2 regions of the Lysinibacillus parviboronicapiens genome follow, and region 1 is predicted to be linked to the other one. Evidence: riboswitches for the same ligand, from Rfam matches in the RefSeq annotation. Region 1 holds a riboswitch; the other holds the start of a gene.
The links. Region 1 has a riboswitch for FMN ahead of C9J31_RS06650 (ECF transporter S component). Riboswitches for the same ligand answer to the same signal wherever they lie in the genome.
Positions count from the first base shown of each region.

Region 2: it holds a riboswitch for FMN, as region 1 does, so the genes downstream of both, ribE (riboflavin synthase) here and C9J31_RS06650 (ECF transporter S component) in region 1, are expected to answer to the same signal.

Region 1 is NZ_CP073713.1:1,402,559-1,418,304, reverse strand. Features, by position in the region: gene C9J31_RS06665 (methyl-accepting chemotaxis protein) at 1-1,157, shown strand, start outside; gene C9J31_RS06660 (STAS domain-containing protein) at 1,209-1,595, shown strand; gene C9J31_RS06655 (sodium-dependent transporter) at 1,642-2,988, opposite strand; gene C9J31_RS06650 (ECF transporter S component) at 3,224-3,811, opposite strand; FMN riboswitch at 4,037-4,232, opposite strand; gene C9J31_RS06645 (RNA polymerase subunit sigma) at 4,421-5,731, opposite strand; gene sigX (RNA polymerase sigma factor SigX) at 5,728-6,261, opposite strand; gene C9J31_RS06635 (ATP-binding protein) at 6,430-8,202, opposite strand; gene C9J31_RS06630 (response regulator transcription factor) at 8,195-8,911, opposite strand; gene ccsB (c-type cytochrome biogenesis protein CcsB) at 9,026-10,207, opposite strand; gene resB (cytochrome c biogenesis protein ResB) at 10,204-11,880, opposite strand; gene resA (thiol-disulfide oxidoreductase ResA) at 11,894-12,427, opposite strand; gene C9J31_RS06610 (pseudouridine synthase) at 12,796-13,527, opposite strand; gene C9J31_RS06605 (D-alanyl-D-alanine carboxypeptidase family protein) at 14,130-15,200, opposite strand; gene scpB (SMC-Scp complex subunit ScpB) at 15,411-15,746, opposite strand, start outside.
Region 2 is NZ_CP073713.1:1,724,953-1,740,698, forward strand. Features, by position in the region: gene safA (SafA/ExsA family spore coat assembly protein) at 1-361, shown strand, start outside; gene C9J31_RS08110 (response regulator transcription factor) at 675-860, opposite strand; gene C9J31_RS08115 (hypothetical protein) at 857-1,069, opposite strand; gene C9J31_RS08120 (hypothetical protein) at 1,119-1,286, opposite strand; gene C9J31_RS24235 (S-layer homology domain-containing protein) at 1,285-1,389, shown strand; gene C9J31_RS08130 (VanW family protein) at 1,696-2,676, shown strand; gene C9J31_RS08135 (methyl-accepting chemotaxis protein) at 2,930-3,751, shown strand; gene C9J31_RS08140 (HAD-IA family hydrolase) at 3,842-4,459, opposite strand; gene C9J31_RS08145 (hypothetical protein) at 4,983-5,129, shown strand; gene C9J31_RS08150 (ABC-F family ATP-binding cassette domain-containing protein) at 5,394-7,049, shown strand; gene C9J31_RS08155 (SDR family NAD(P)-dependent oxidoreductase) at 7,149-7,907, shown strand; FMN riboswitch at 8,147-8,272, shown strand; FMN riboswitch at 8,417-8,542, shown strand; gene ribE (riboflavin synthase) at 8,753-9,391, shown strand; gene ribB (3,4-dihydroxy-2-butanone-4-phosphate synthase) at 9,403-10,032, shown strand; gene ribH (6,7-dimethyl-8-ribityllumazine synthase) at 10,049-10,528, shown strand; gene C9J31_RS08175 (spore germination protein) at 10,692-12,134, shown strand; gene C9J31_RS08180 (DUF1540 domain-containing protein) at 12,394-12,609, shown strand; gene C9J31_RS08185 (Spo0B domain-containing protein) at 13,409-14,716, shown strand; gene C9J31_RS08190 (histidine phosphatase family protein) at 14,853-15,404, shown strand; gene C9J31_RS08195 (GNAT family N-acetyltransferase) at 15,434-15,746, shown strand, end outside.

The DNA.
Region 1 (15,746 bases):
AATCTGCACTAGAAAATATTTTGATTTCCTTAGGTATAGCCATTTTGATTATTGGTTGTATTAGCTGGTTTTTACAACGTCAAATTATTACACCTATCAATATACTTAGTACAAATGCCCGAGAACTTGCCAACTTAAATTTAAACGTCAAATTATTACAACCAAAAGGAAAAGATGAGATTGCAGATTTAGCCCAAGCCTTTAGTGATATGAAAAATCGCTTAGGCGAAACAATGACCATTGTGGCCGGCAGTGCCAACCAAATTGCAAGCTCTTCTAATTCTTTAGCAGAATCATCACATCTCACAAGTGAAGCAGCCAGCCAAATTGCGTTAACAATGAACGAAATAGCTGTCGGGACTACGACACAATCAGATCAATCTGAAAGAATTGTGAATATGATGCAAAAAACGATTGATGAAGTAACTCATAGTTTACAAAAGGCCGAAGAAACTTTAAATAACGCAATAGCTTCAACACATATTGCACGTAAAGGTGACGAGGCAATCAATGAAGCCATTAAACACTTAAGCGCGGTAACAAAAACAGTCTCTTATGCTACTGATTCTATTCAAAAGCTTGGTAAGCGCTCTGAAGAAATTGGTGGAATTATTACAGTCATTACAGGTATTGCTGAGCAAACAAATTTACTTGCGCTCAATGCGGCTATTGAAGCAGCTCGTGCAGGCGACCAAGGAAAAGGCTTTGCAGTGGTAGCTTCAGAGGTTCGTCAGTTAGCAGAGCAATCTAGTTTAGCTTCAGGACAAATAACGAATTTAATCAATGATATTCAAGCAGAAACATCCGTGACAGTTCGTACAATGGAAAGTAACTTATTAGCTGTAGAAGAACAAGTGACAATCATTAATAAAGGAGGGAGTGCCTTAAAAGAAATTGTTGAAAAGGTGGTAGAAACCGAAGTAGGCGTTAAACAGATGAAAGCTGCCTTCGCTCATGTCAACGACAATTCTCTCGGTGTCCAACAAGCCATTCAAGATATTTCAAGAATTATTGAGGATTCAGCTGCTGCTACCGAAGAAATTGCAGCAACCTCAGAAGAACAATATGCAACAGTGGCAGAAATCACACAAAGTTCAGACGATTTAGCAGCAATCGCCCATAAATTACAGCATGAAGTAAATAAATTTAAGTTTTAATCTGTAATAAAAGAACACCAAACACGAAAAGAAACATGGAGGCGTTATAGTATGGCTCAGAAAAAAATTGCAATGGATATTAGCACAAAGGCTAATTATATTGTCATTACCTTTACTGGTGATTTGGAATATGGGGTAATCGAGGATATTAAAAAGGATCTTCAAGCTTTGAAATTAGAAACTAAGCACGGCTACATTATCGATATGCAAAAAGTAACGAATATTGATAGTACAGGCTTTGGTATGATTGTCAATTTTGCCAAGAAAGTTTCTGTTAATGAAAAAAGAATTGCCATTATTGTCGTTGATGACTTCATCCTTAACTTATTTGCTATTTCCCAATGTGATAAAATATTCCCAATTGCGAAAAGCGAGGATGAAGCGAAGCAAATCATCAAAGAAGGCTGGTCTGGCGAGTTATCGCTAAGTGAATATTAATATACACAAAGGGCGTATTCAAATGAATGAGTACGCCCTTTTTAATTTAAAATTTTAGCAGCATATTTAACATGACAACACTAATGACAATCGGCACTACAATTAACATTAACAAGCGGTATGTCCTAAAATACCCTTGCCCCATTTGACTGCCTATCAGTAATTCTTTTTTGACAAATTCCTTATCAACCACATAAGCAATAAAAATGGCAATCAATAAATTACCTAATGGCAACATTAAATTTGACACTAAAAAATCTGTTGCATCAAAAACTGTTTTTCCAAAAATCGATACATCTGCTAATAGACTTGATGATAAAGCTGATGGAATGGCAGCGATAAATACAACCACACCGAGTAACAATGTCAATGCAGAACGTGACATCTGACATTTTTCAATAAATGCCGCTACTATTATTTCATATAAACTAAAGGACGATGTCAGTGTAGCAAATAAAAACAGCAATAAAAACATCGCTAAAAATATTTCACCAAATGGCATTTGACTAAAAGCTGTTGGCAGCACCATAAATAATAACCCTGGTCCAGATGCAGGCTCTAAATCAAAGGCAAAGACAACAGGAAAAATTGCTAGACCAGCAAAAAATGACACAAGCACAGTTAGTATCACCACTGATCCTGCCGAATTCGGTAAGCTAACATCTTTTTTCAAATACGAGCTATACGTCACAAGGCATGAAAATCCGACGGCCAAGCCAAAGAATGATTGTCCTAAAGCCTCTAACAACGCCTTTCCTGTAATATGTGTAAAGTCGGGCCACAAGAAGAACTTAACCCCCTCCATGGCTCCATCTAACGTTAACGCACGCACTACAAGTACAACGAACATTAAAAATAATAATGGCATCATCCACTTATTTGCTTTTTCAATTCCATTTTGCACACCAAGTGAGATAACAAGTACATTTGCCAGCGTAAACAATCCCAAGCCAAGCAGTGTAATCCAAGGCGTCCCTATAATGTTAGCAAATAGATCACTAGGGTTCACTGCGGGATCAATCACCGCTCCCGTCACACCAAGGCCGCTATAAACAAAAATCCAGCCTCCTACTACACTGTAAAAAGTTAATAGCAGAAAACAACCAAGCACACCCATACGGCCAACCCATGCCCAGCCCTGTTTCGTAGGTACAACTTTTTTATACGCTGTTACAGCCTCTGACTGTGTACCACGTCCTAAAATATATTCTGATAATAGCATCGGCAAACCAATCAACAATGTAAATAACACAAAAATAAGGAAAAATGCACCACCACCACTTTGACCCGTGACATATGGCAGCTTCCATATTGCGCCTAGCCCAATTGCCGCTCCTGCCGATGCTAAAATAAATCCCAATTTACTGGACCACTGTCCGTTCTTTTGACTCATCTCTTCATACTCCTCAACATTCTAAACTCACACTTATTGTACATGAAATTAAGATTTCCGACTAGACAATCTCTAGTTGACCAGCAGAATATCTACTGTCTCGTGCTGTTATCCGTATTTTCGAGCTTTCTATCCTTCACTTTCGGCTTTCTATCCGTCATTCTAAGCTTGCATCCAGCGCTCCCAAAATCTCATAAAAAAACCTCGAGCATCTACACACTCGAGGTTCGATCTATTATTTTGTGCTATACATTTGACGTTGACGTTCAATCCATTTACGCATTGTAGTGAATAGTAATGCCATGATGGCCGTTAATAAAATACCTTTTACAATGTTGAACGGTAAAATACCCGCTACAATCATTGTATATAAAGAATCTCCAACGACTGGCTCCATGCCTAAGAAGTAAGTGTACATTGGTAAAAATATCGCATAGTTTAAAAGGCTCATACCTACTGCCATCACAATCGTTCCAGCAACTAACCCTCCGACAAGACCTGCAACTGTTTTAAAACGATTAAAGATAAACGTTACTGGTAATATAAATAGAATGCCTGTTGCAAAGTTTGCAAGGTGACCAACTGGTACGCCTGTTGGTGTGCCTGAGAAAATCCAGTCTAGGACATTTTTAAATAATTCTACTAAAATACCTGCTACTGGCCCCATCGTGATCGCCGCGATAAGTGCAGGCATGTCACTGAAATCCACCTCTAGAAACGCTGGAAATGGCGGAATTGGGAAATTAAAAAGCATTAGTAAAAACGAAATACTACTTAGCATACCAATCGTAATAAACGACTGAAGTTTGACATTTTTTTTCATTGTAAAGCTCTCTCCTCTTTGCTGATTCAATCTCGCAAGAAGAAAGGCAACGATACTATCAATTCCAGTTCACGAAAAAACCCCTATGCACAACTAGCATAAGGGAGAATAGGCAAGGTTAAAAAACGCCATTATTAGCTATTTTTTTGCGTTTACTGTGCAAAATCCACACTGAAAAAACGCTCGATTATAGCTAAAATTCGCAACATCGAATGACGATCGTACCTCCATCTTCTCCCATCCAGACTATAACTGTCGGCCTTGGAATTGCACCAAGTCAGCCATGCAAAAAAAGATTTGCACAGGTCGCGGGCTGAAGAATCTTGTAGTAAATCTTTCGAGCTATTGTATGTATGCTACAATAGCGATTTACGATTCTATTACCGCCGGTCGGGATTTTCACCCTGCCCCGAAGATGAATCAATATTATTTTATCTTACAGCTTTACTATAATGAATTATTAACAAAAAGTAAATACTTCTGCTTAAAAAATCCGATTAAGTTTGTCAGTATTAATGCAACACGTTGTTAATATGCCTATATCCCATTACTTCCAATGTTTTATTCTTACATAAAAAAACAGCTACCCTTTAAAGGATAGCTGTTCCGTCATTCCGGCATATATTGCTTATTTGCCCCTACTGGCATTGGTAAGTACTTTGTTAAATCAAAGCCCTCCCAACTGTCCTGTACAACATTATCTAAGCGCAATTTCTTATCGAAGCTCGCAGCCGTTAGCATCATTGCCTCGATTAGCTGTGTTGCACGAACTGCATCCATTGTCATTAGATCAAGTTCCACATCAAAAGTTACAACGACACCATCCGCTTCTTCCTTCACCGTATAATTCACATTTTCTGGTATTGCTGAAACATATACATCATCGTTTTTATGGCGCATGTCTGTAAGTGCCTCTGTTACGGTTGAAAACGTTTTACGGAAATCTGGCGATAAATACTCTGTGCCATTTGTTTCAGTATATACATAAAAATTATAATGTTCTCTTGGTATCAACGCCATTGGCTCACTTGGTTCACCCACTTGCGAAAACTCATAAGCCGTGCCATCTGCATTTTCAAAGGCAATTTCCTTATAATCAGAGTCTGAGAAAGTGTCCTTTAACGACCCTAGATACTTACTTACCGAGGCAGAAGCTATATCATAGGCATTTTTTTTAGGTAATACATGCACAAGTGTTTCGCCTTTTTCTTCCAACTCACCCTTATATGGATGGTAGTTTGTAAAGCCCATTGCTTCTTCATCTATTTGAGGAGCGTATTTTTCATACATTTGCAAAGATGTAGGCTTTTCCTTGCCAAAATCAGCTACAACGCGCTCATTCGGAATAATATACGTCATGGGTACACTCTCCGCTGCTTTTCCTCCGGCTAAACCAATGCGGAACACGACGGCATCTGTTAAGTCTTCTTCGTATACAGATGTTCGGAGCGACATCATCCGAGTATGTTCGGCAACGATACTGGAATCCATTACATTGTCACTACTTTCAATTTCCTTTGTAGCCCTATTTTCCGGCATGCTAGAAAACGTTGCACTATCAGGAGTTGCTTGATCTTTAGGCGAATCATTATTGTTAACAAACATGGACCCTGCTATTAAAGTCAGCACAAAAACAGCAGCAACACTCATAAATAGGGGTATTTTTTTATATTTACGTTTCGTTATCGGTAAATCTTTATTCTCTGCTTGTATAAAATCTTGTTTCTCGTTAACCTCATGCGTTGTTAGTTGGCTTTCAATTGGTCCTTGCACAGCCGCTTGAAGATGGCTATTGTCCTGCAAACGCGCATCTGCCAACAAACGTTGCAACACTTCGTCTTTCGAACGGTGGTCAGATAGCTTAGGGGCGTTGTTCAATACCTGTTCAAGTTGGTCTTCGTCAAACTGTTTATGAGTCATTGCCGTTTCGCCTCCTGTTCACTAACCGGTTGTAACTGTTGTCTTAAAAATTTAATGGCTCGATGCTGCGTCGTTTTTACTTTTGCTTCTGTCCAATCTAATATTTGCGCTGTTTCAGCAATTGATAAGTCTTGGAAGTAACGCATAATAATGACCATTTTTTGGTCGCCTGTACAGTTTTCAAGCGCTGATTCTACCTGTAAAAATTCATCACTGGCCTGTAGTAATTCTTCCGGTGATGGCGTGGTTGAATGTAATTGTTCCGTTTCCCAGTCAAAAAAATCAAGTGAATGTTTTTGGCGTACTGCCTGCTTTCTAAAATGGTCGATGGCTACGTTTTTTGCAATAGCAAATAACCATGTCTTCTCACTGCTATTCCCTGCAAAGTTATCATATGAGCGCAGCACACGAACATACACTTCATGCGCTAAATCCTCAGCAAGTGTACGGTTTTTCACTAAATAAATTAGGAACTGGAACACGTCTTGATGGTATGCATCGTATAGTCGATGGAACACGGAGTCATTCAAAGCACTCCACCCCCGTTCTTATAGTATTTGTCGTCTAACCTTCAAAGAAGTTACACTTTATCTATCTTTACATCGCAATTTTACTGTTTCACTATAATAAATCATTAGTCGTCGTTACACATACACGACTATGTGTGATCGCCTACGTTGTCATGTAGCGTAAAAAAGTTAATCGAATGGTAAATAAAACGTGAACGTCGTACCTTTTTTTAAGACACTATCGACCATAATATTTCCGGAATGTGCCTTGACGATATTTCGGGCAATAGCAAGCCCAAGACCTGTGCCACCTTTCGATCGCGTACGTGCTTTATCTGCTTTATAGAAGCGTTCAAAGACATATGGCAAATCATCCTGAGGAATGCCATGTCCTGTATCCTGTACAGAAATCTTGGCAAAGGTTGGTTCCTTCTCCACTGTCACGATCACTGATCCTTCATCCGTATGACGCAGTGCATTATCAACTAAGTTGGTTAACACTTGCTCAATACGGTCTTCATCTATGCTTATTATCGCATCATCATTAAATTCACTATCGAAAATTAGTTGCACATGCTTTTCCTTTGCGACTTGCGCGAATTTTTGTGTAATACGCTCGAATGTAGAGTTAATCGGTAACTCATCTTTGTAGAGCGTCATATGTCCAGATTCCATACGGGCAAGATCCAATAAGTCCGTAACTAGGCGTCCCATCCGCTTGGATTCATCGTAAATGATTTTAGTAATTTCATTGCGTTCTTCTTGATCTTGAATGAAATCATCCATCAAGGCTTCAGAGTAGCCTTGGAGCATCGCAATTGGCGTGCGTAACTCATGCGACACATTGGCAATAAAATCAGATCGGAGCTTTTCTAGACGATGCTGCTCTGTCATATCCCGAATAACAGCCACCGCTCCACGTATCAATTCCCCACTATAGAGCGGGCTAATCGTGAACGTGTAATAATTTCCATCCATTTCAATTTCCTCTTCAAGCTTATCTTCAAACATCAGTACATGATCAAGCATATGATACAGTTCTGGTGGAATAGGCTTTGTACTTTGTGAACCCTTATTGACAAACCATTTTTGCATTAAACGCTCAGCTGGTGGATTGCTCAGTAATATTGTACGATCACGATTAAATGTAATAACAGCATCAGTCATCGAAGTCAGTATATTCGACAACTGCTCGTTTTCTTGATTGATAACCTCTAAATTGTGTTTCAGCTGCCGCCCCATTTGGTTAAAGGCAACTGCAAGCTGACCGATTTCATCATTTTGTGTGGTAGGCATTTTCGCTTCGAAGTTTCCTTTGGAAATTTCAAAGGCTAATTCACGCATTTTACGCAATGGCGAAGTAATACGTGAAGATAGGAAAAATGCAAAGAATGTCGTTAACACAAAGGCTATAAAAGCCGCTAAAAAGACAATTTTCGTCGTCTCTTTCGATGTTTTATGTAGTGCATCTGGACTTTGATAAATAAAGACCGCACCATGTACTTCATTTTCCACGTTTAAAGGGAAGCCGAGTACGACATACGATTCCATTTTATCTTTGTCTGTTGAGGACGGCATCATCATTTCCTTAATGACAGGTTCATCTGATTGAAAAATTTCATGGAACGTTTTATTGGCCAAAATCGTATCTTGGATTTCTTTTTTATTGACGCCTTCTTGCATCGCAAATGACACTTCTACATGGCTAGTTGCAATAAGTGCGTTCGTACTATCTGGTAAAATATCTGTTAATAATTCCGAAGTGGTTTCTGCCGTTTCATTATCATCTACAATACTTGCAACTGTTGCAGCTGTTTGACGCAGCGAGATTTCTGCCTGCTGCATATGATAATTTTGAAGAAATTCGAGCATTAAAACCGTGAAAACAAATAATACAAATGAAACGAGAAGCAATATGGTTACCCATAGCTTCCCGACAACACTATTCCATATTCTATTCATTGACAACCTCAAATTTGTAGCCCACGCCCCAAACCGTGACAATCATTTTTGCAGCGTTTTCTGATACACGATTGAGCTTTTCACGTAAACGTTTTACGTGTGTATCGACTGTACGTAGGTCCCCAAAGAAATCATAGTGCCAAACCTCTTTTAGCAATTGTTCACGGTCAAATACTTTGTCTGGAGATTTTGCTAGGAAATACAGTAATTCATACTCTTTCGGTGTTAAATTCACTTCAATGCCCTCTGCCGTTACACGGTGTGCATCATGATCGATCATTAAGTGTTGGAATACAACCAAATCTTTTGAAGTAGATGTACTCGTTGTAGGTGAGAATGCTTGTGATCGGCGTAAAATAGCCTTCACACGCAGAACAACCTCACGAGGACTAAATGGTTTTACAATATAATCATCTGCACCAAGCTCGAAACCTTGTACGCGATTCGCTTCCTCGCCCTTTGCAGTTAATAAAATAATTGGTGTTGCAGCACGCTCGCGGATTTCAGCACACACTTCAAGCCCGTCTTTTTCAGGCATCATAATATCAAGTAAAATACAGTGATACTCTTTTTCTAAAGATTTCTCGATCGCTTCTTCACCATTCTCTGCTTCGTCAACTAGGTATCCTTCACGCTCTAAATACATTTTTAATAAGCGGCGAATACGATCCTCATCGTCTACTACTAATACTGAAATATTTTCTGACACTGTCACGATCCCTCTCTTCCAATCTTTCTCTACCCTCTATTGTACATGGTACTTTACGTCTTGAAAAGAAAAGAAAGCCCTTTCGCTGCGGCGAAAAGGCTTTTCGTTTCACATTTACGCGTAGGAGTGTAAACCGGCAAGAATTAAGTTAACGGCAATTAGGTTAAATAAAATAATACCGAAACCAATTAATGCCAACCAGGCAGATCTTTCACCTTCCCAGCCTTTTGATAGACGTAGGTGTAGGAATGCTGCATAGAATAACCATGTAATAAGCGCCCATACTTCTTTCGGGTCCCAGCCCCAGAAGCGACTCCATGCAATTTGCGCCCAAATCATCGCAAAGATTAGTGCCCCTAACGTGAATACTGGGAAACCAATTAACACCGAGCGGTAACCTATTTCATCTAGTAATTGTAAGTTTACTCGTTTTACGAGCGGTTGGAATATCGCACTAATTCGTCGACGTGCAATTAAACGAATTAGTAAGTATAGTATAGAACCTACTAACAATGACCATACAACCGTTGTTAATTTTTTAGCATTGATAATGCCAGGCATTTCTACTAATGGTGACATACCATGTTCTTCTACTGCCTTATAATCATTCATGCCGAAAATAGGCGGCATATTGTAAATAATTTGACGGTCTTTTCCTTCTTTATCGACATACGTATATGTTGACTCGTAATCCATTGCACTGAATGTTGATGTCACAAGGACAAAGCCAACAACAATGATAATGCAATACATAACTGCTTCTAGCCAGAAGCGTTGCTTTGAAGCTTTTTTCACATCAACCACTTTTAATAAATAAATAAGCCCTGCAACTGCACTGATTGCTAAAATCGATTGTCCTAACGCAGCTGTAATCACGTGAATTGTGAGCCAGTGACTTTGCAATGATGGTACTAATGGACTTACTTCATTCGGGAACATCGCGGCATAGGCAATGATTAACAATGCCACAGGTAATGCCACCAAACCAAGAGCCGTCATACGATAAATAAAGTAAATTAATATGAATGCTGCCACGATGAACATCCCAAAGGCAGTCGTAAATTCAAACATATTACTAACAGGCGCATGCCCTGTATGAATCCAACGGGTAATAAAATAGCTAAGCTGTGAAAGGAATCCAATTATTGTTACGACAATCGCGAGCTTGCCCCATTTATCAGTGTTATTGCCTGTAGCATTCGATTGTTTAATCGCACCACCGAACAGTAATGTTGCTACGAGGTAGGCAATAAATGCAACAAATAATAGGTTTCCACTTAAGTCAATCAAACTCATAAGGTGTTGTCACCTTCCTTTTCTTTAATGCCACTATCCGTGGACTCTTGGCCTTCTTCTTCTGTCTTCTCTAACTGATCTTTATATTGTGGTAGACCAGCAAAGGCAGTCACGGCATCTAAATCTTTTTTCATGCTAAACATATTTTTATTAACGTGGGCAGCCATAATCACGCGACCATCTGGTTCCACCTGTAACCATAGACGACGGTGATTCCAATAAGACCCAATAGCTACACCAATCATGAAAATAATACCACCAATAAATAAAATAGGAATTGTGCGGTCTTTTCGAACAGTGAAACCAGACATATCGCGTGTTTCCACACCTTCAAATTTCATTTTATATTGGTTGTCACCGAGCGGTTCAATTGTATTTTTAATCGCAACAAAGCTTGTTTCGCCCTCTGGTGTTTCCGGTGTCGTCATCTTAAACAAAAATGCTGGGTTATTTGGAACAGATGTCGCTGTTTGCGGTACACCATCTTCAAAACCAGAGAAGTCTGGTGTGTAAAGTAGTAGTTTTACAGATGCACCATTTCCTAAATCGTACTCTTTTTCAGGATTAGTTAAATCAATTTCTACTTTACCAAGAGATTGCTCAGTGGCTTTATTCACTAATTGGAAATTCATTTGCTTCAATTCGTTTAGACGATAATCCATTTGATAGAGAGCAAATCCTTCTTCTTTTAATGGATGATTGACACGAATCGAATAATCTTTTACTTTTTCAAGATTTTCGGTATCTCCAGCAATAGCATTTTCATGTTGTTTGTATAACGTAATATCTGTTTGGAAGTTTTTCGCTACTACGTTAACCCCTTGCTTGACCTGTTCACCTTGTGGTGTATTATCATGTGTTTCTAAAATAAAATCCCGGTTTTCAATAAAATAACCGTCCATGCCAGTAACTGCACGTGTTTCACCTTCACGAACCCATATCGATTCATCGACATAGAAACCAGGGACTAAACGTAGCATAACCCCACCTAAAAAGACAATTAGGCCGACATGGTTTATGTACGGACCGTAACGAGAGAAACGACCTTTTTCTGCAAGTAGCGCACTGCCATCTCGCCGAACATTATATTTCATCTCAGTCATTTTCTTTTCAACCTTTTCCAGCGCCTCTTCAGGACTAGCTGTTACTTGTCCCTCTGCAACAATACGCTGACGCTTCATGAAACTTTCATGGCGTTTGACACGTTGATTCTTTAATGACTTATAAAGTGGTAAACCACGGTCTAGACTGGCAATAATGATGGATACACCAAGCATACCTACCAAAATTTGGAACCACCAAGAACTATATAAATCTGAAAGCCCTAATGCATAATAGACTTTACCGAATGTCCCATATACGTCCTCGTAATAAGCTTCTTTGTTAACATCCGAGGCACTTACGTAAAACTCTTGCGGTAGTAATGTTCCGATTGAAGCAGCAATCAATGTGATAATAATTAACGATATCCCAACTTTAACACTTGAGAAGAAATTCCAAATCTTATCAATAATCGATTTGTTGTAAGTTTTAGAGCGAATAGCGGTACCATCATAGCGCATATCGACAACTTTATTTTGCTTTTCTTCTTCTGTTAAAGGACGACCACATTTCTCACAGAGCTTCGTGCCGTACGGGTTACTATGACCACAAGCACAAGTGATATTTTCCATCGTCATTTACTCCTTATTCTGGCTTTACTAATTCCATGTAAGAAGCGATATTCGCCTCCGTCATTTCACCGGTAATAATTTTCGCTACCTTACCTTCCGGGTCAATCATAACGGTAGCTGGTAAATTTCCGACGTTATAAGCAGTCATAACGCTCTTCGTTTTGTCAATAACTACTGGAAATGATAATTCGTACTTATCAACAAAGTTCTGCACTTCGAAATCTGTTTGTGCAATGTTCACAGCTAATGTTTGTACACCTTGGTCTTTATAGATTTGGTATTGGTTATCCATTGCAGGCATTTCTTTTTCACAAGGTTTACACCAAGTTCCCCAGAAGTTTAAAAATACCCCTTGTCCTCTATAATCAGACAGTTTATGTTTCTCACCGTTTAAATCTACTAACGTGAAGTCTGGTGCTTCAGAGCCTACTGCTACTAACTCTACTTTCTCCTTTGTTGCCGTTCCGTATACTGTGTAACCAATCGCTAGCGCTAAAATTACTAAAATAATTGTTCGTGTTACGAGACGTTTCTTCTTTTTCTCCAAGCTAATAAACCTCCCTCTTCATTACCCCTCGGAGTAATTCTTGATGACGCTTTTGCTTTTGCACTGAAAAGCCTGCGTCCAGATGATTAATCCTTACCTGCCGCATTGCTTTCGGTACTGAAAGCAATTACTGCTGTCACAATTTTATGCCGAAACAAACATCTGTGACATTTGCGAGGCTTTAATTTATTCAGCGCTACCACTGAACGAAATTAAATAAGGTGTACTATTCTCACCTATTATAGCAAAATGATACAAATTCGCTTAGCTATTAATTATGAATGATTTATGAACGTTTACACCACAAAGAAAGTGAAAAACACACTATACGTATAGCGGTATGTTCACTTTCTGCATCAAATGTTCATTTAGCCGATTTGCCCAGTTTCAGCTAACACGCGCAGTTGCTTCACTTCATGCTTGGACAATTCACGATATTCTCCTGGTGTTAGGCCATAAAGATCTAAAAAGGCAAAGCGCTCACGTTTCAGCTTGACAACAGGTGTGCCGATTGCCTCGAACATGCGACGTACTTGTCGATTACGCCCTTCATGAATGGTAATTTCACAAATTGCTTTACCTGCTTGCTCGTCAAAAGAGGTCATACTCACTTTAGCCGGTGCTGTTTTGCCATCCTCTAACTTAATACCACGCTGTAGCTTTTTTAAGCCTTCAACTGTTGGCACACCTTTGACACGTGCAATATACGTTTTGTCAATTTTAAACTTAGGATGTGTCAGCATATAGGAAAATTCGCCATCATTTGTTAATAGCAATAACCCTGATGTATCATAATCAAGACGTCCTACTGGGAAGATACGTTGCGGCATATGCTTAAATAAATCTGTGACAGTTTTGCGTCCTTTATCATCCGTCACAGCAGAAATCGTACCACGTGGCTTATATAGTAAATAATATACTTTATCCTCTTTTTCAAGTTTTACGCCTTCAACCTCAATTGTATCTGAGTTAGCCACCTTTGTGCCAAGCTCACGTACCACAACACCGTTGACCTTAACTTTACCTTCTACTATCAATTGCTCTGCCTTACGCCTTGATGCAACACCTGCATAAGCAATGACTTTTTGTAATCTTTCCATTGTTTCACCTCTAGTTTGAATTCACCTTGGCATCCGCCAAAAACCTTAACTTTAATACATGTAAAGAACAAGGTTATTTTTCCCGTTAATCTGTGAAAATTATGTCATACTTTTGTTCATTATTAAAGGAAAACTAATTATACACAAGTAATACGAGTATTCGAAATAGTTTTTTATTTGCTGTTGTCCCTATGATTTAGACTTGTTCTTTATCCATATTCACTTCATTATTCTTCATTTATTTCTAATATACACTATTTTGAAGCTAGTAAATCGCATTCACAATATGCTTGTTTTTTTGTTGGTAAAAAAGGGGTTAACAAATAAATAGCATTAGAAAAACAGGACATTCCTTTATTCTAGGTTATCCACCCACATAAAAAACCCACCACTTCTGCAGCTTTTTAACATTATTCATTTTCATTAAACTTATTTTCAATGGTTAGTCCATCTTTACTCAATGCACTATTACTAGATTGTCTTGCTCTCGTTAAATTCACTGTCAACACATGCTCAATTGGAGCGCTAATGGGAAGATCAGTTTATCTAGTACGGTTACACCCTTTTTTCAACCCTCAAATAAACAAAAAAGCAGATCGCTTTTAACGATCCGCCGATTCTACAATTACGGGTGTTGCATAGATGCGTTCTTCACCGATAAAAATGGAAAGTACAGCTTCCTTTCTTTTTCTAGAAACTTGTAGTACTTGCCTTACCGCCTCTTTTTCCTCTTTCTTTAACTGCAAACGAATCGGTTGCTCTAAACGAATGGCCAGTTTATCGTTCACATTATATTTGCCCTTTTTTACTACGGTCTCGATGTTGTAATTTTGCCACACCGAATTGGCTAAACCACGGTGTACATTCCAATCATCTGACTCATTCAATGTCACAACAATACAGGTTTGCCCGTCCTTTTGAAAGGCGGTTGCAAGTGTGCGACCAGCTACCTTTGTAAAACCGGTCTTGCCAGCGAACGCTGTACCTGTTGCAGATTTCAGTGAACTTACAGGCTGCTCTGCCTCGTCATTTATTTCTGAAGCGACCCCTGAGCCTTCTCGTAATAAACGATGCTTATTTTCCCACAGCATGCCATTGACTGTATTTGCTCGATATAAGACTGTTGATGCAATTTTTTCAAACGATTTATTTTGAAGTGCCACTCGTAGCATTTCAGCTGTATCCCTCGCAGATGATAAGTGTTGATCATGATGTAAGCCCGACGGATTCATAAAAACTGTATTCGTGAGACCTGCAATCATAGCTCGCTCGTTCATTAAACGCACAAAACCTTCAACAGATCCACCTACATGCTCAGCTAATGCGGTTGCCGCATCATTGCCTGAGCGTAGCATTAAGCCATATAACAGTGTTTCTACCGTAACTGTTTCACCTGCTTGCAAGTAGATGGAGGAACCCTCAGCCATTGCAGCATTCGGTGATATTACTACCTCTTCTTGAAGGTCACTATTTTCTATAGCGACAAGTGCTGTCCAAATTTTCGTTAAGCTCGCAATGGGAAGTCGTGCATCACTATTTACACCATTTAAAACACGACCAGTATCACCATCCAAGACGACATGTCCGCTACCACCTCTTGCCAAGCCGTTTTCCGGAAAAATCAAGAATCCCAATAACAACATCAACACCATTAAACGTACTAACCGAAGCAACAAGCCACTCCTTATTAAATGATTTGAAAGTATTGTTTCTTATTATATTGTTTAGACCAAAACACCACCCGGGGTCGTAAAAAATTTACGCTTGAAAGCCGAAAATTCGCTCTCACTTCATGCGCTCAGAAAAATCTTCACATCTGGAACATTTTTTGCAGTCAACATTGATTGGGGATTGTTACTGGTCTTTTTCACATTTTTCTTACGTTACTTTACGCCACTAAATGTTTCTTGGAATTTTGTCATAAATAAATCGGTTTCTTGCTCTGTTTCACCTTGTTCCTCCTCTGGGAGTGGAGGCATTTCTTCAATACTATTTAATCCAAAGTAATTTAAGAACTCTTTTGTTGTGCCATATAAAATTGCACGCCCTGTTCCTTCTGAGCGGCCAACTTCTTTGACAAGCCCTCTTGAAGCAAGTGTTTGTAGTGGTCTTTCACATTTTACACCGCGTAAATCCTCAATGGCCACACGTGTAATCGGCTGCTTATATGCCACAATCGCCAATACCTCAAGTGAAGCTTGGGACAATGATTGCGCTGT
Region 2 (15,746 bases), 320 kb from region 1:
AGAAGTTGTTAAACTTGTCAATGCTGAACGCGAAAAAGCGGGTCTATCACCGATGAAAGAAGATTGGGAGCTTTCAAGAGTAGCGCAATACAAGTCGCAAGATATGCTAGACAAAAAATACTTTGACCACACAAGTCCTACTTATGGTACACCATTTACTATGATGGAAAACTTTGGTGTTACGTATAAATCTGCAGGTGAAAATATTGCCAAAGGTCAACGCTCAGCAGCAGAAGTTGTGACAGCATGGATGAATAGCGAAGGACATCGAGCGAATATTATGAGTAAAAACTTTACACATATTGGTGTAGGGTATGTTGCAGAAGGTAACTACTGGACACAAATGTTTGTGCAAAAATAATAGAACAAGGGCTGTTCCACTGTCAGTATATACTGATAGTGGAACAGCCTTTGTTCATTTTAGAAACGCAATTGAGTGAAAGCTCACAATCCTATCATCGCCAAACAACTGATTTACCGAAACATACCTGTTTGGAATGTACAGAAAACGTATTTCAGCTCTAACTAGATTGCGATAGCTTGAGTATAACGACAACTTTGGTGCACTGTGCTAATAACACGAGGACAGGTTGTAGCATTTACATATAACGAGCGTCATTTTAACGGAGCATCTCTTTGTGAAAGTAGCAACGTCCAAGTACTTTGTTCATGTTTCACTGGATTTTATTTTTCTTTATAAGAATTGCCTTTGCTCTTGAATTGATACCGAGTTTACTATAAATGGTTGATAAGTAAACACGGACTGTCCCCTCTGATAAATTCAGCCTTTGCGCGATTTCACGGTTCGTTTCACCGTCAGCTAATAAATCAAACACTTCTTGTTCATGTGGTGTTGTCAATGGTCTAATTCACTGCTACCTGTGTCCTCGACTTGCAGATGCTGCAAATAATACAGGGAAAGAGGTTGCCATTTGGTCATTCGATTATCTTGTAACATGTTAAAATAGCTGTTTAAAAGAGGCTGAATCTCTTTTTCATCTAAAAAGGTCCGAATATAATAATAGGGTGCTCCTTGTGCCAATGCTTCACGTAAAATATCTAATGCCAAATCGGTGTTGCCAAGTTTAAGATGACATAGTGTCTCAAGAACAGTTGCTTCAATAATAGTGGCAATTTGTGTATCCTGTTGTGCCTTTGTTTTTACTTGAATAACAAATTGTTAAGGCATCTTCATGTTGTTCCTTCAATAATAATAATCGTGCGTAAACGAGCATCCAAAAAGGCTGTTTTGTTTTCGTAGCCTGTAACGCCATATCGGCATTCATGCTATCACCTGCTAATACTCAGCAAGCAGGCATTGTGGACGGGTCAAATGGTGCATTTAATCCAAATGCCAATATAACACGTGCACAGTTGCGAAAATACTAGTACGTGCATTTGGAATAACAACAAATGGAACGAGTACCATCCAAGACGTTCCAATTACGCATTGGAGTAATGATTACATTGCCACACTTGCAGATGTGTCAATAAAGTAAGAAAATAACGAACGTTTAAAATATTGCGATCCCTATACGATTGCGGTTACTTGTTCTTGAAGCAATAGAAAGTGAACAAGCCGAAAAAATGCAATATAGGTAAATATAAATAAAAATCACTGAAAATAAACACACTACTATCAATACATGAATAAGATGTCTCTGTAGAAGTACCGTAGAGGTAGGTGTTTAGAACGTGAAAAGAAAGTGGATAGCTACAATGTGCCTTGTATGTGTCATTGGTTTGGCGGGTTGTCAGGGGAGATCGGAGAAAGAAAAAGAATTACAGCAACAACTCGATGGCTTACAGGAGCCAGTTACTGCCGAGCAAAAGGAAACGCAAGAAACAGCGCCTGTAGTCGTAAATATTGTTGACCCCAATACAATGGATATCATACAAACCTTATCACCGAAAGATTTAGGTTATAAGGAAGATGTTGCAACGTATAAAAAGAAGATTGAACAACTAGCGAAAGAGCTTGCAAGAGGGACTGAGACAGAAGCGGGCTATGATAAGCGAATGGTACTCGATCGAATTGGTGCTAATGGTCACATCATTAAAGGAAATCCACAGGTGCTTTTGAAGGAAAGTGAATTGGTGGAAAAGGTAATGGCTGTATCAGCAAGCGGCGGAAATGTGGAAATGCCGCTATATGTTTCGGAAAGTGGATATTATCTAGCGGATATTCCTTATTTAGAAGATGTAGTTGTTGCATCCTTTACCACGTACTTCAATTCCTCAGATGTAGGTAGGAACAAGAATATTGAACTTTCTGCAAAGGCCATAAATAATGTCATTGTCGGCAGTGGCGATTACTTCTCCTTTAATACGGTGGTCGGTCCAAGAGACGAAGCAAATGGCTATCAACCTGCACCTGAAATCATCAATAAGAAAGTGGTTATGGGTATTGGAGGAGGCATTTGCCAAACATCCTCGACGCTTTTTAATGCGGTTGATCAAATTCCTGTAAAATTTGTAGAACGACATCATCATTCCTTAGATATAGGGTATGTACCAAAAGGAAGAGATGCTACTGTGTCCTATGGAGGATTAGATTTCCGGTTTCAAAACACCAGTGATGTGCCGTTTTTAATCACAACGCTCTATGGGAAAGATTTTCTTACGGTGGAAGTTAGAACCTCGCAGAAATATGAAGAATTTTTGAAAAATCCTTAGTTGCTGGTGGAAGACACTGCTGTCGAAGGTGTCTTTTTTGTTTGACCATGATATAGTTAAATTGAGGTATTTTAGTATAATATAGGTCGATTTTACAGCTGTGAGACTTAACGATTATTTGATTGAATGCGGCGTTTTACAACCACTTTCACGGATAATTGATGCGTACCACACAGTTAGCGATAAAGGGATGAACCCTCCTATGCAAACTGGAATGCTTTAAATAAAAATATCAGATAAAGAGGGATAACGCATGCATTCGAAATTACAGGCAGCAATCGATGTTATTGATCTTTACCAGGCGACATATCCAGAAGATACTTGTGTTATTGTGGCAGATAAAGAGAAAATCCTAGCATACAAACCAGGGAAACAAGTGGATTTGAAGATTACTGTTGGTGAACGCATAGAGAAGTATCATGGAACGACGACAGAAAAGGCACTTTCTACGGGGAAATATATAAGAGAAGAGCGAGGACCAGAAGGATTTGGTGTAGCATATATTTCTATTGCACAACCCATTTTTGATGACGGAAAAGTAATTGGTGTTGTCAGTGCAGTAATGTCGAATGAAAAAATGGATAATATGCGTTTATTAGCAAGCGAGTTATCAAGTTCTGTGGAAGAGATGACTGCAACAAATGAAGAGTTAACAGCTGCAAGTGTAGACGTGTCCAATCGTTTGGCGGAGCTGTCTAAGTTCTCGGAGTCTATGACTGGTGATATCCAACAAATAAATTCCATCGTCGATTTAGTAAAAGATTTGGCGATGAAATCAAAAATTCTCGGATTAAACGCATCGATCGAAGCTGCTCGTTCGGGTGAGCACGGAAGGGGCTTTGCAGTAGTAGCCTCAGAAATTCAAAAAATGTCACAAAGCAGCACGGAAAGTGCCGATAGTATTACAAATCAGCTAGGAAGCATAAAACAATCTATTGATAAGGTCAATGAATCGGCGAATCAGATTACTGTTTTTACACAGCAATTTTCTGCAAGCATGCACGAATTAAATGCCGCCTATATAGGCATCAATACAGCTGCTGAAAAGCTCATGCATATTAGTGAAGTTAAATAATAATATTGTTTATACAAGGATAATAGAGAATTAGTACTATTCACTATTATCCTTTTGATAGTTTTAGGTGAAATAAAATAGAAACTAACTTTAGACGATATCTAATATTTCAACTGGAGAAAATACTTGGTAATCAGGTTTCTCTGATTGCACTACTTCAATGGAATCATATCCCCAACTAACCCAAATAATTGGAATGCCAACTTTTTTACAAGCGACTATATCACGATGCTCATCCCCAATATATAAAACATCTGATGTTTTTAAATTCGCCTCTTTGATGTATTTTTTTATAATTTTATCTTTGCCAAAGATGCGACTCGAACACAATACATTTGAGATATTATCGATACCGTTCATCTTTAAAAACTCTAAAATATTATCTTTAGAATTAGAGGAGATAATGGCAATTGTATAGCCCTTGTTGACAATTTCCTTTAGCACATTTTTCATACCATCAATAAGTATGACATCCTTTAGTGACTGCCGATAGTAACGGTAAAATTGGGGGAGTATCGTTGGTAGCTTATACATTGGAAAGTTAAATAACTTGCTGCGCTCCGCGATGGACAATTTCTTCAATGATTCTATTTCTTCCAATTGAATTTCTCGGTATTGATATTTTTTTGCGATGATATTCCATGCAGAGGCGAACACAGCAGTAGAGTCTGCTAGCGTGCCATCGAAATCAAATATTATATGTTTCATTTTTTAAAATTTTCTCCTTTGTGATTTAGTTGTAGAGACGTTTTTTAGCTAAATATGTTACGTATTCCGTGAAATAAATGGTCATCCTCTCGTCTAGAATTACATGCTTACTAGTATGATGCAAGCTTTCTTATTTATATGCTTAAAGATTAATTCGGTAAAGGTGTATCCCTATCGCATTTTTACATCTTTACAGACCAATAGCTAAACGGTCGAATAATGGGATGATGTTGAGGAGGGAAAAAGCATTATAAGCAGGCACTGAAAATGCGGTCGTATCAACTAGCCCCTTCGGTTTCTAGTATCTAGTTAGCGGGATTTCCGATGGAGTCACATTGCGTACGATACGGACAAGGCAGTAGTGCGATGCCATTTGAGTAACTTACGGAAACGAACAATTTTGTAGTATATTCGCTAGTGCCCGATAGTACCATACCGACAAACGATAGTTGGTAGATTGTTTTTTTTATAGACATATGTTAGATTAGTAAATACTATTAACGTTCGAAAGGAGGCAAAAGCGATGGAAACTGTATTCAGAAATGGTCTGATGGAAAAAGAAGTAAAATTATGCCTGTATTCAGTGAATTTGCTTGCTAAGGGAGAAGTCTGCCCTTTTTTAAGCAAATTTCATATCGAAAACAGTTACCGAAGCACTTTGCCTTCATGATTTAGCATTTGTAGCATAGACATATGTGAATCAATATTTACACAACAAGGCGCCGGTTCTGTACGGCGCCTTGTTGCGTGCTATTGTAAGTTTACTGCCCATACTTTATATAGTTTAAGCAATTTGAAGGCGCCGATATTCGGCGTCTTTTTGTGTTTTAAAGGAGTGGAAAAGAGATGTGTAACCTTATATGTCCTTTTATTTTTTGAGCTTGAGAGCTTGGAGAAAGAACGGATGAATTTTTATAAGGAAAGAGTGATAAAGATGTTACTGCACTTAAAAGGAATTTGTAAAAGTTACTTGGGCGAAACGATTTTGTCCAATATTTCAATGAAAATAGAACGAGGGGAAAAAATTGGTCTTGTTGGTGTCAATGGAGCGGGTAAATCAACCTTACTAAAAATTATTGCTGGCGATACACCCTCTGATCAAGGGGAAATCAGTATTGGGAAAGCAATGAAAATTGGCTATTTGCGTCAACATAGTGGACTACAAATGGACAATACTATTTGGTGTGAAATGTTAAATGTCTTTGCCGAGTTGCTCGAAGTTGAGAAACAGCTGCGACAGTTGGAAAAGACTATGAGTGATCCTTCTTTGGAGGGTAACGCCGTAAAGTTTGACGACATAATGAATCGCTATGCAACAAAATCACAATGGTTCATGGAACAAGGTGGATATGAAATAGAAGGGAAAATCAGGCGTATGTTAAGTGGCATGGGCTTTCAAAATAGATCCATGAATACCCAGATTCATAAGTTAAGTGGCGGCCAGAAAACGAGACTTGCACTCGCTAAAATTTTGCTGCAGCAACCAGATTTACTGATGCTGGATGAGCCGACTAACCATTTGGATTTTACTACTTTAACTTGGTTAGAAGGCTATTTACGTTCATATCCAGGCGCTATTCTAGTCGTTTCACATGATCGCTACTTTTTAGATACCCTTGTTAACGTGATTTATGAAATTGAACGAACAGAAGCGAGGCGATATACAGGTAATTACTCGAAATATGTGGAGAGTAAAGTGAAAAATCGTGCGATTCACGCAAAAAAATATGACTTACAGCAGCAACAAATTGGAAAAATGGAAGATTACATCCGACGTAATATTACAATGGCAACGTCTTCTAAAAGTGCAAAAAATAAGCGTAAGCAGCTTGAGAGAGTGAAGCGATTAGAGCAACCACTCAAAAACCTAAAACTGCTACAGTTGTCCTTCCCGTTGGAGAAAACATCCCATAAAGATGTGTTACAGGTTCGCGATATCAGCATCTCCTTTAGAGAAAATTATGAGCAAAAGTCGCTCATGCAACATATAAATTTCCAGCTACAGCGGGGTGACAAGGTAGCATTAATAGGTCCAAATGGAATTGGAAAGTCAACACTGTTGAAGACTTTACTAAAGGACTATCAACCAGACAGTGGTGTTATTGAGTGGGGGCATGGTGTATCGATTGGCTATTATGATCAGGAACAAGCCACGTTACATCCAGATAATACGGTCTTAAATGAGGTTTGGAGTAGGTTTCCCCATATCGAAGAAGCCAGTATTCGTTCGGTACTTGGGAATTTCTTGTTTACTAGTGAGGATGTCTTTAAAAAAATAGCATCGCTGAGCGGTGGTGAAAAAGCACGTGTGGCGTTAGCTAAGTTGATGTTGCAAAAAGCGAATGTGCTCATGATGGACGAACCAACAAATCATTTAGATTTGTATAGTAAAGAGGTATTAGAACAAGCACTATTAAATTATGAGGGCACACTATTTTTTATATCACATGATCGTTATTTTCTTAATAAATTGGCCAATAAAATGTTGGAATTACAGGCAACTGGAGTCATTGTATTTAATGGTAATTATGATGACTATGTGAGTGCTAAATCACAAAATGACAAACAGTCGCTATTGCTGAACAATTAACAATATGCTGAATATGCCGAGAGGGCCTCCAAATTCAAAATAGTGGCCATAGTAATATAGATTTAAAAACAAAAACCATATGAAAAGAGGAATATAGATATGTCTAATGAAAATCGAATTGTTGTAATTACTGGAGCAGGTAGTGGAATTGGAAGAGCTACTAGTATTAAATTTGCCGAACATGGCTACAAAGTCGTAGTAGTTGATTTTAACGAAGTGACAGGGGAAGAAACGCTTGCGCTGATTCGTAATCATGGTGGAGAAGGTCTGTTTATCAAAGCGGATGTTTCAAAGGTAGAAGATGTTGAAAATTATGTAAATCAAACTGTGGATACTTATGGTCGTATTGATGTATTTTTCAATAACGCAGGCATTATCCAAAAGTTTGCACCCTTCACCACTGTTGAAATGGAAGAGTATGATCGGATTATGGATATTAATGTGAAAGGAATTTTCCTTGGTATGAAATATGTCATTCCTGTAATGGAAAAGCAAGGAAAAGGAGCAATTATAAATACGGCTTCTTCTGCTGGAATTCGTCCAGAGCACAGTATCGCTGTTTATTCTGCTAGTAAACATGCTGTCATCGGCTTAACGAAGGGGGCAGCGATAGAATTCGCCAATAAGGGTATTCGTATTAATGCCGTATGTCCTGGAGGAATCGTTACACCACTGTTCAAAAGCGTTGGTGAAACACTTGAAAAATCAGGGTATGTGCCAGAAGAAATGTCGCGTGTACGCATGGGGCGTCATGGTGAGCCAGAAGAAGTGGCAGAAGCTGTATTATTCCTAGCTTCTGATAAATCAAGCTTCATGGCTGGGGCCGTGATCACAGTAGATGGCAGTTTAACGGTGTAAAATCCTGTTTTACTTTATAAATCAAGTAACTGAGCTACTCCTCGGTTAGCTAATTGTTAGTCAGTCACATCTTTGGGGAAGGATCGCTTTGCGCTTTCTTTTGACCAGGGATGTGGCTGTTTTTGTCTTCACTTATGACCAAGCCGTTTTAAATGTAATAGCACTGTTAGCTAAAAAATTTTTGGTGAAATGTAGATATTAAAATAAAATAGTGTTATCGTAAGAACTAGCTAAATAAAAATATTCTTCGGGGTAGGGTGAAATTCCCAATCGGCGGTGATGAAGCAATTCAAAGTCCGTGAGCGCAAGCTGATTTGGTGCAAATCCAAAACCGACAGTTATAGTCTGGATGGGAGAAGGGTAAAAGTGTAAGCTTTTTAAATTCGTATGAGTTTATAAGGTCTATTTGCGTACGCTTTTATAAATTCACTTCCCATCATCTTCGTTGGGGAGTTTTTTTGTTCCTACTAACAGGAACGATAGTAGTTAGCTAAAATTAAATAGCGTGAAATGTTCTTCGGGGTCGGGTGAAATTCCCAATCGGCGGTGATGAAGCAATTCAAAGTCCGTGAGCGCAAGCTGATTTGGTGCAAATCCAAAACCGACAGTTATAGTCTGGATGGGAGAAGAACAATGAGATGGCAACCTATTAAAAATTGTGATATTTCTTAGGTTTATTTGTTGACGTCTTATCGTATTAAATCTCCCAAACCCCTTACTTGAAAGGGGTTTTTTGTTTTTTTAGAAGGATTGGCTGATAGGACTATCGAAGTGACGGATAGAACCGCTGAAGTGACGGATAGCAATCGAATCATCGAATTATAGAAGAGAAGGTGGGTGACAAAATGTTTACAGGGATTATAGAGGATGTTGGCGTCATTAAAACCTTGCAAAACAATAAGCAAAGTATGAAAATAACAGTTATTTCTCCAAAGATAGTAGATGATGTGAGGCTTGGTGATAGTATTGCGGTCAATGGTGTCTGTTTAACGGTGACGCAATTTAATGAGCAAGAGCTGACGATGGACGTGATGCCTGAAACGGTGAAAGCTACAAACTTAGTACAGCTCACAGTTGGCGATGCGGTGAATTTAGAGCGGGCCATGCCGGCAGATGGGCGTTTTGGTGGTCATTTTGTGTCTGGGCATGTTGATGGTGTGGGAAAAATTTTATGCAAGCGACCGATGGCAAATGCCGTTTACATTGATATTGCACTCTCGCAGGAATTGTCGAGCTATTGTATACCAAAGGGCTCTATTACAATCGACGGTACGAGTTTGACGCTCTTTCATGTTGAACAGAACAGTGTCACCGTTTCACTAATTCCTCATACGTACAAGGAAACGATTTTAGGTATGAAAAATGTTGGTGCATCCGTCAATATAGAGACCGATTTGGTTGGTAAATACATTATTCATCAGCTACAGCGTGGTCAGGCAACATCCGCAATAACGCGCGAGTATTTAGCGAAACATGGATTTTAGGAGGCGATCAATTGTTACATTCAATTGAAGAAGCATTAGAGGATTTAAAACAAGGCAAAATGATTGTCGTGGTGGATGATGAAGATCGTGAAAATGAAGGGGACCTACTGGCACTTGCGGAGTTTATGACGCCTGAAACCATAAACTTTATGGCGACATATGGTAGAGGGCTCATTTGTACGCCAGTTTCACAGCAAGTCGCTCAAAAATTAGCGTTGCAACCAATGGTGGTCAACAATACTGATAATCATCAAACAGCATTCACCGTTAGCATTGATTACAAGAATACAACAACCGGCATTAGTGCCTATGAACGGGCAATGACCATTCAAAAAATGCTTGAACCTCAAACGCAAGCCGCTGATTTTCGTAGACCGGGGCATGTTTTCCCGCTAATTGCGAAAGACAATGGTGTCTTAGAACGCAGAGGACATACCGAGGCTACTATCGATTTAGCGAGACTGTGCAACAGTATTCAAGTAGGCATTATCTGTGAAATCATGGGGGATAATGGCGAAATGCTGCGTTTTAACGACCTCGTTCACTATGCAAAAAAACATCATTTGAAAATGATTTCAATTGAGGCTTTAGCGACATATCGACGCAAACAAATAAGTGTAGCAAATACAATAACAGTTTAGAAGAGGGGCAACAATGATGGGAAAAACTTTTGAAGCACAATTAATCGGCACAGACTTAAAAATCGCAGTAGTAGTAGGGCGATTCAATGAATTTATTACAAGTAAATTATTAGATGGCGCAATGGATGGGCTAAAACGTCATGGCGTACCTGAAGATTTGATAGATGTTGCATGGGTGCCAGGTGCATTTGAAGTGCCATTTATTGCTAAACAACTAGCAGACACTAAGAAATATGATGCCATCATCGGGTTAGGAACAGTCATTCGTGGCTCTACAACACATTATGACTATGTGTGTAACGAATCTGCCAAAGGTATTGCGAGCGTATCGCTTTCCACAAATGTTCCAGTTATTTTTGGAATTGTGACAACTGAAAATATCGAGCAAGCAATCGAACGTGCTGGTACTAAATCGGGTAATAAAGGTTATGATGCAGCAATGTCCGCTATTGAAATGGCGAATTTGAAAAAAATGATCGGGGGAACCCAATCGTAAATAGTATTACAAATATGTCCTAAACGCCGGAAATCCCATGGATGAATGTTTCGTTTTATTGCATAGTATTAAATTTCATGGGAAAAATATTTGTAAGTGTATAAATGTATACTCTTTTCATTTATGCACTAACTTCTGGCTAAGTAGGAGATGACGAACATCAATGGAACAGGTAATCACTATAAAAACATTGAAAGAACTGTTTCAACGTTCTGCGGATGTACTTTTTGAACAATATAACTTCAATCAACACAAAGTACATTTTATTACATGTGATTCGATGATCGATCAGCAGCTACTGAATAGCGTCATAGTTCAAAGACTCCAATCTCTGTTCGAAGATATATCAGCGGAATTGCAAGAAGACAACATTCTAAAGGATTTACACATTCCTAATCTTCAAAAAGTAAAGACCAAAGAGGATGCCATTACACTTGTGTATACGGGCCATGTTTTACTTTACTTTGAAAAAGAAAACTTTCTGTTTTCAAGTAATATTGCCGATAAACCAAATCGAAAACCTGAAGAAACAAGACTTGAATTAATTGTTAAAGGGCCGAGAGATGATTTCATTGAAGATGTTTTTATTAATATTGCCTTAATACGGAAACGAATACCTACAAATTCATTGAGCGTGGAGACGATGGAAATTGGCAAGCGTTCCAAAACAACAGTTGCTGTTTTATATTTTGAGGATATAGCAAATAAAAATATGCTGGGCATAATAAAAAATCAATTAAACCAAGTGGATATAGATGTTGTGTTTAGTGGAGATTTGTTGATGGAAAGGCTTGAAAAAAACGATAAAGTTTTTCCGAGACATGACTATACGGGTCGCCCTGACTTCGCATTGCAAGCTTTATCGCGAGGGCGGATTGTCATTCTGATTGATGGCGTGTCATATGCCATCATTACGCCTGCCAATATGTTATTACTATTTAAAATAGGTGAAGATAATGATTATCCAATCGTAGTGAGCTCTTTGGAAAGATTGCTACGCATAGTAGCGATTTTAATCAGTATACTGATGCCAGGTTTTTGGCTTGCCCTGTCAACATTTCATCAAGAGCAATTACCGGTGCTACTGTTAGCTACTATTGTTCAATCGAGAACAGGACTGCCATTTCCAACCGTTATAGAGATACTACTTATGTTATTTATGTTTGAATTATTCCGTGAAGCTAACTTACGTCTTCCATCTGTCATCAGTGGAACAATGAGTGTTGTGGGGGGATTAATAATTGGCGATGCTGCTATTAAAGCAGGGGTCACTAGCCCTTCCATGGTTGTAGTAATTGCGATTTCAAGTATTGCAGCCTTTACACTTGTCAATCAATCCTTTGTAACGGCAATGAGTATTTTCCGATTAATTATTGTGATAGCCTCTGCCTTTTTGGGTTTATTTGGTTTCTTTATGTCACTGTTCTTCATTATTCTTTATGCGGCAAATATTCGAGTATTGGGTGTACCATACTTAAATATTGCAGCAGAGTTTAATTGGCAAGATATTAAAAAATCTCTAGTACGTGCAACACCAAAAGGATATAGTAAACGGCCTGAATTTTTAAATCCACAAGATAAGACACGGGCACCAAGTAAGAACTAATACATGGTTTCGTTTTAAGACCAGGATTCGAGTGCCTGGTCTTTTACTTTTTCAACCATTGAACAAGTGCTTCACTTCAATATGATTGGTGCAAATACCTATCAATTTCAGTGATGTGCAGGTTGTTCATTTTTAATTTACTGCTACACTTGTAAAAAAAAATGAAATGGACAACCTACGTATTGAGGAGTATGGATGAGGCAAGGAAAGGCCTTTTCTGTACTTTTCATGACCTATTTCATGAAAGAGGTGGAGAGCTATGCCAAATGTAGAAGTGAACTGTACTGTTTCAAATTGTGTTTTCCATGCCAAGGGAAACATTTGCGGAGCGGAAGCAATTGAAATTGATATGGATTACAAGTTAGACAGCAAACATAACACAGAGTTTGCTTCGGATTTTGATTTACAGTTCAAATCTGAAGAAGCAAACCAATCGTCTGACACGTGCTGTAAAACATTCCGAACAAAAGAATAGTGAATTTGCTCTGTACAACAATGATGATGATTACCACGGTTTGTGATTTACCTTAAATTCAATGATTTGGTCAGGTGGAAAGGGGCTCAAAACAGCTCCTTTCAACATTTTTTGTAGAAATCCGCTGTTTTCTCCGTGGGTAAGGCACGAGCCGCATGGTCGCTAACGCTTCCTGCTAGGTCTCGTGCTTTTCCTTTTTTTATAGGGAAATCCTGCTTTTACATTACATACAAACATACGTTTTTACAATGGTTTGATTGCCATATATGCTACCTTTATATTTTTGTCGTGCTCGTTCACGCTCATGCGTCTCTATTGACCTTCTAGCTACGTGATGGGTTACGCATGGACAGTCTTCGATATTTTTCGAAAATTATAAAACAGTCGTTTATTCCCCTCATAAATTAGAAGTAAACGTGGGAATAGTGATTGTCACGAAAAAAATATATAGAAAATAAAGGGCTCTTTCCTGAAAAGATAGTGGTATTATTTATAAAGAAAGTTAATATTTGATATTTATTGAGAATAATTACACTTTATGTATGAGAGAATGGTATGATAGTTTTGATACTATTCTCTTTTTGGTATGGATTTCTGTGTCTTGAGCATGAATTATTGTCTATTTGATAACAAATTGATTTTGTCACTAGTTTAAAGTAGGATATAAAGGTATGTCTTTAGAAAACAGCAAGTTAATTTGGGATTTATTATAGTATAATATTATTGTTGAGAAGATATTTCTGGCATGTATATTCAGAAATAGTTAGGTAAATCAATAGATGAGGAAGTACCAGTTTGCATGAAAAAACGTAAAATTAAATTAATTATAGTATTATCATTAGTCTTATTATTATTATTTACAAGCTTAAATGTCTTTACTTCTTATTTAAAATTGAAAAAGACGGTGGAAGAGTCTATCGCAAACCAAAGTCTTGAAGCGGCAATCTCCATTGCTTCGTCGATTGATATAGAAGAATATAAGCAATTTCTAGAAGACCCTGTGAAGAACGAACATTATTGGAAACTAAGAAACAGTTTAAATGATGCAAGAGAAAAGCTAGGCGCTTTATTTGTCTATACTTTGGAAATAGATAACCCAACAGTGTCAACAGCAATGGTAGTTGGGCTACCACCGGAGCAAACATATGGTTTTGACATAGGTGAGCTTTGCACTGTACCCGAAAAACAAGTCAGACAAGCTTATGAGGGGCATACATATGTAACAGGTGTCATTGAGGATTCAGTTTATGGTTCTTATCTTTCTGTTGGCGCACCAATAATAGATGAGTATGGAAAGATTATTGCCTACCTTGGTATCGATATTAGTGCGGATACACTGAATGGTATCAAAGGTAAAATTCTGAAAGATAATATTTTTAACTTTATCTTTAATGGTGTCATTATATTAGTCGTAATCGCTTCCTTCTATTTTTTACAGAGATGGTATCAAAAAGAAGTGGCAAAGGAAGTAGAGGTAACGGAGGATACATATCAAACAGAAATTAAGACATTAATCACTTCGGTGTCGTCTTTGAGACATGATTTCACCAATCATATTCAAGTTTTACATGGTTTTCTTCAATTAGGGAAACCCGATCAGGCACAACAATATCTAGCTTCTCTTTCAAAAGAAGTTCAAGCCATAAAGACGCTCAAGTTAAATATAGATAATCCAGGTCTGTCTATCTTATTACAGACAAAAAAGCTAGCTGCACAAAATCATAATATTTATATGGATTTTACGGTTTCTCAGGATGCGTTTAATAAAATTAAGACGACAGATTTAATCAAAATACTATCGAACTTAATTGATAATGCGATTGATGCAACATTAGAATTACCGGAAGGTCAACGTAAAATAACAATTTGTTGTATGGCTGATGAAGCACAGTATGCCTTTAAGGTTAAGAATACAGGACCGACTATCATAGAGTGTGACCATATATTTAGACAAGGGTATTCAACTAAAAAAGCGCAGCAAGGAAAAATAAGAGGACAAGGTTTATTTATTGTGAAAGAGATTGTCAATAAATATCATGGGGGAATTTCAATTGAATCGACAAAAGAATTAGAGACGACAGCCATTGTCAAAATCCCTTTAAAGTAAATAGAGAACACAAGCTTCCTAGACAAGTTTAGGAAGCTTTTTTCAATAAATTTTTCTTTAGAAAAATTCATTATAGACAATAAGGTTCATACATTAGTAGTAGTCTAAATGGTAATATTGGGGAGGGAAGTTGGATTTGGAAAAGTCGTTACTGGCTTTACTGAAAGAGGGCGGATTCATTTTATATGCAAGGCATGGAGAAGCAAAGGTTGGGACTGATCAGCCATATTTTAATTTTCAAAATTGTAATACGCAAAGAAATTTGTCGGAGCTTGGTCGAAGTGAAGCAATCTATTACGGACAAATGTTGCGCTATTTGCAAATACCAATCAGCTCACCAATTGTTGCAAGCCCTTTTTGTAGAACAATCGAAACGGCACAGTTAGCATTTCCCAACATCAATGTTCAAATTGATGCTTTTTGGTATAACATTTTTAAATTAGGTGGAAATATTTCCAACGCTGAACAACATAAAATCTTAACGGATTTGCGGGCAGTGTTGGCATTAAAACCACCTCAGGGGACGAACAAAGTGATTATTGCGCATAGCTTTCCCGCGGGTATAGGGCTTGGCAAAATTTCAAACTTAGGAACCGTGATTGTAAAGCCTCAAGGGCAAGGACATGGCTATGAAATCGTGCAACAGTTGGCATTAGCAGATTTAGCACAGCTAGCGAGCAGTGAGTAACAGAAACTTCAGGAGAATCGAGGGACAACATGGAAATAAAAACCGTATCACAATGTACATTGGAGGACGTTTTAAAAGCTTGGAATAAAGGGTTTGAAGGTTATTTTGTGCAGATTACCATGGACGAAGAGATGTTTTTAAACCGACTCGTAGGAGAAGGCCTGTCTCCGAAGCTTTCCCTTGTTGCGTTTGATGGTAATGAGCCTGTCGGCATTGTCTTGAATGGTGTTAGACATTTAAATGGAAGAAAAACATCATGGAATGGTGGAACAGGTATCTCATCAGACTATCGAGGAACAGGCATTTCACGTGCTTTAATGGAAGAAACATTGGCCGTTTATG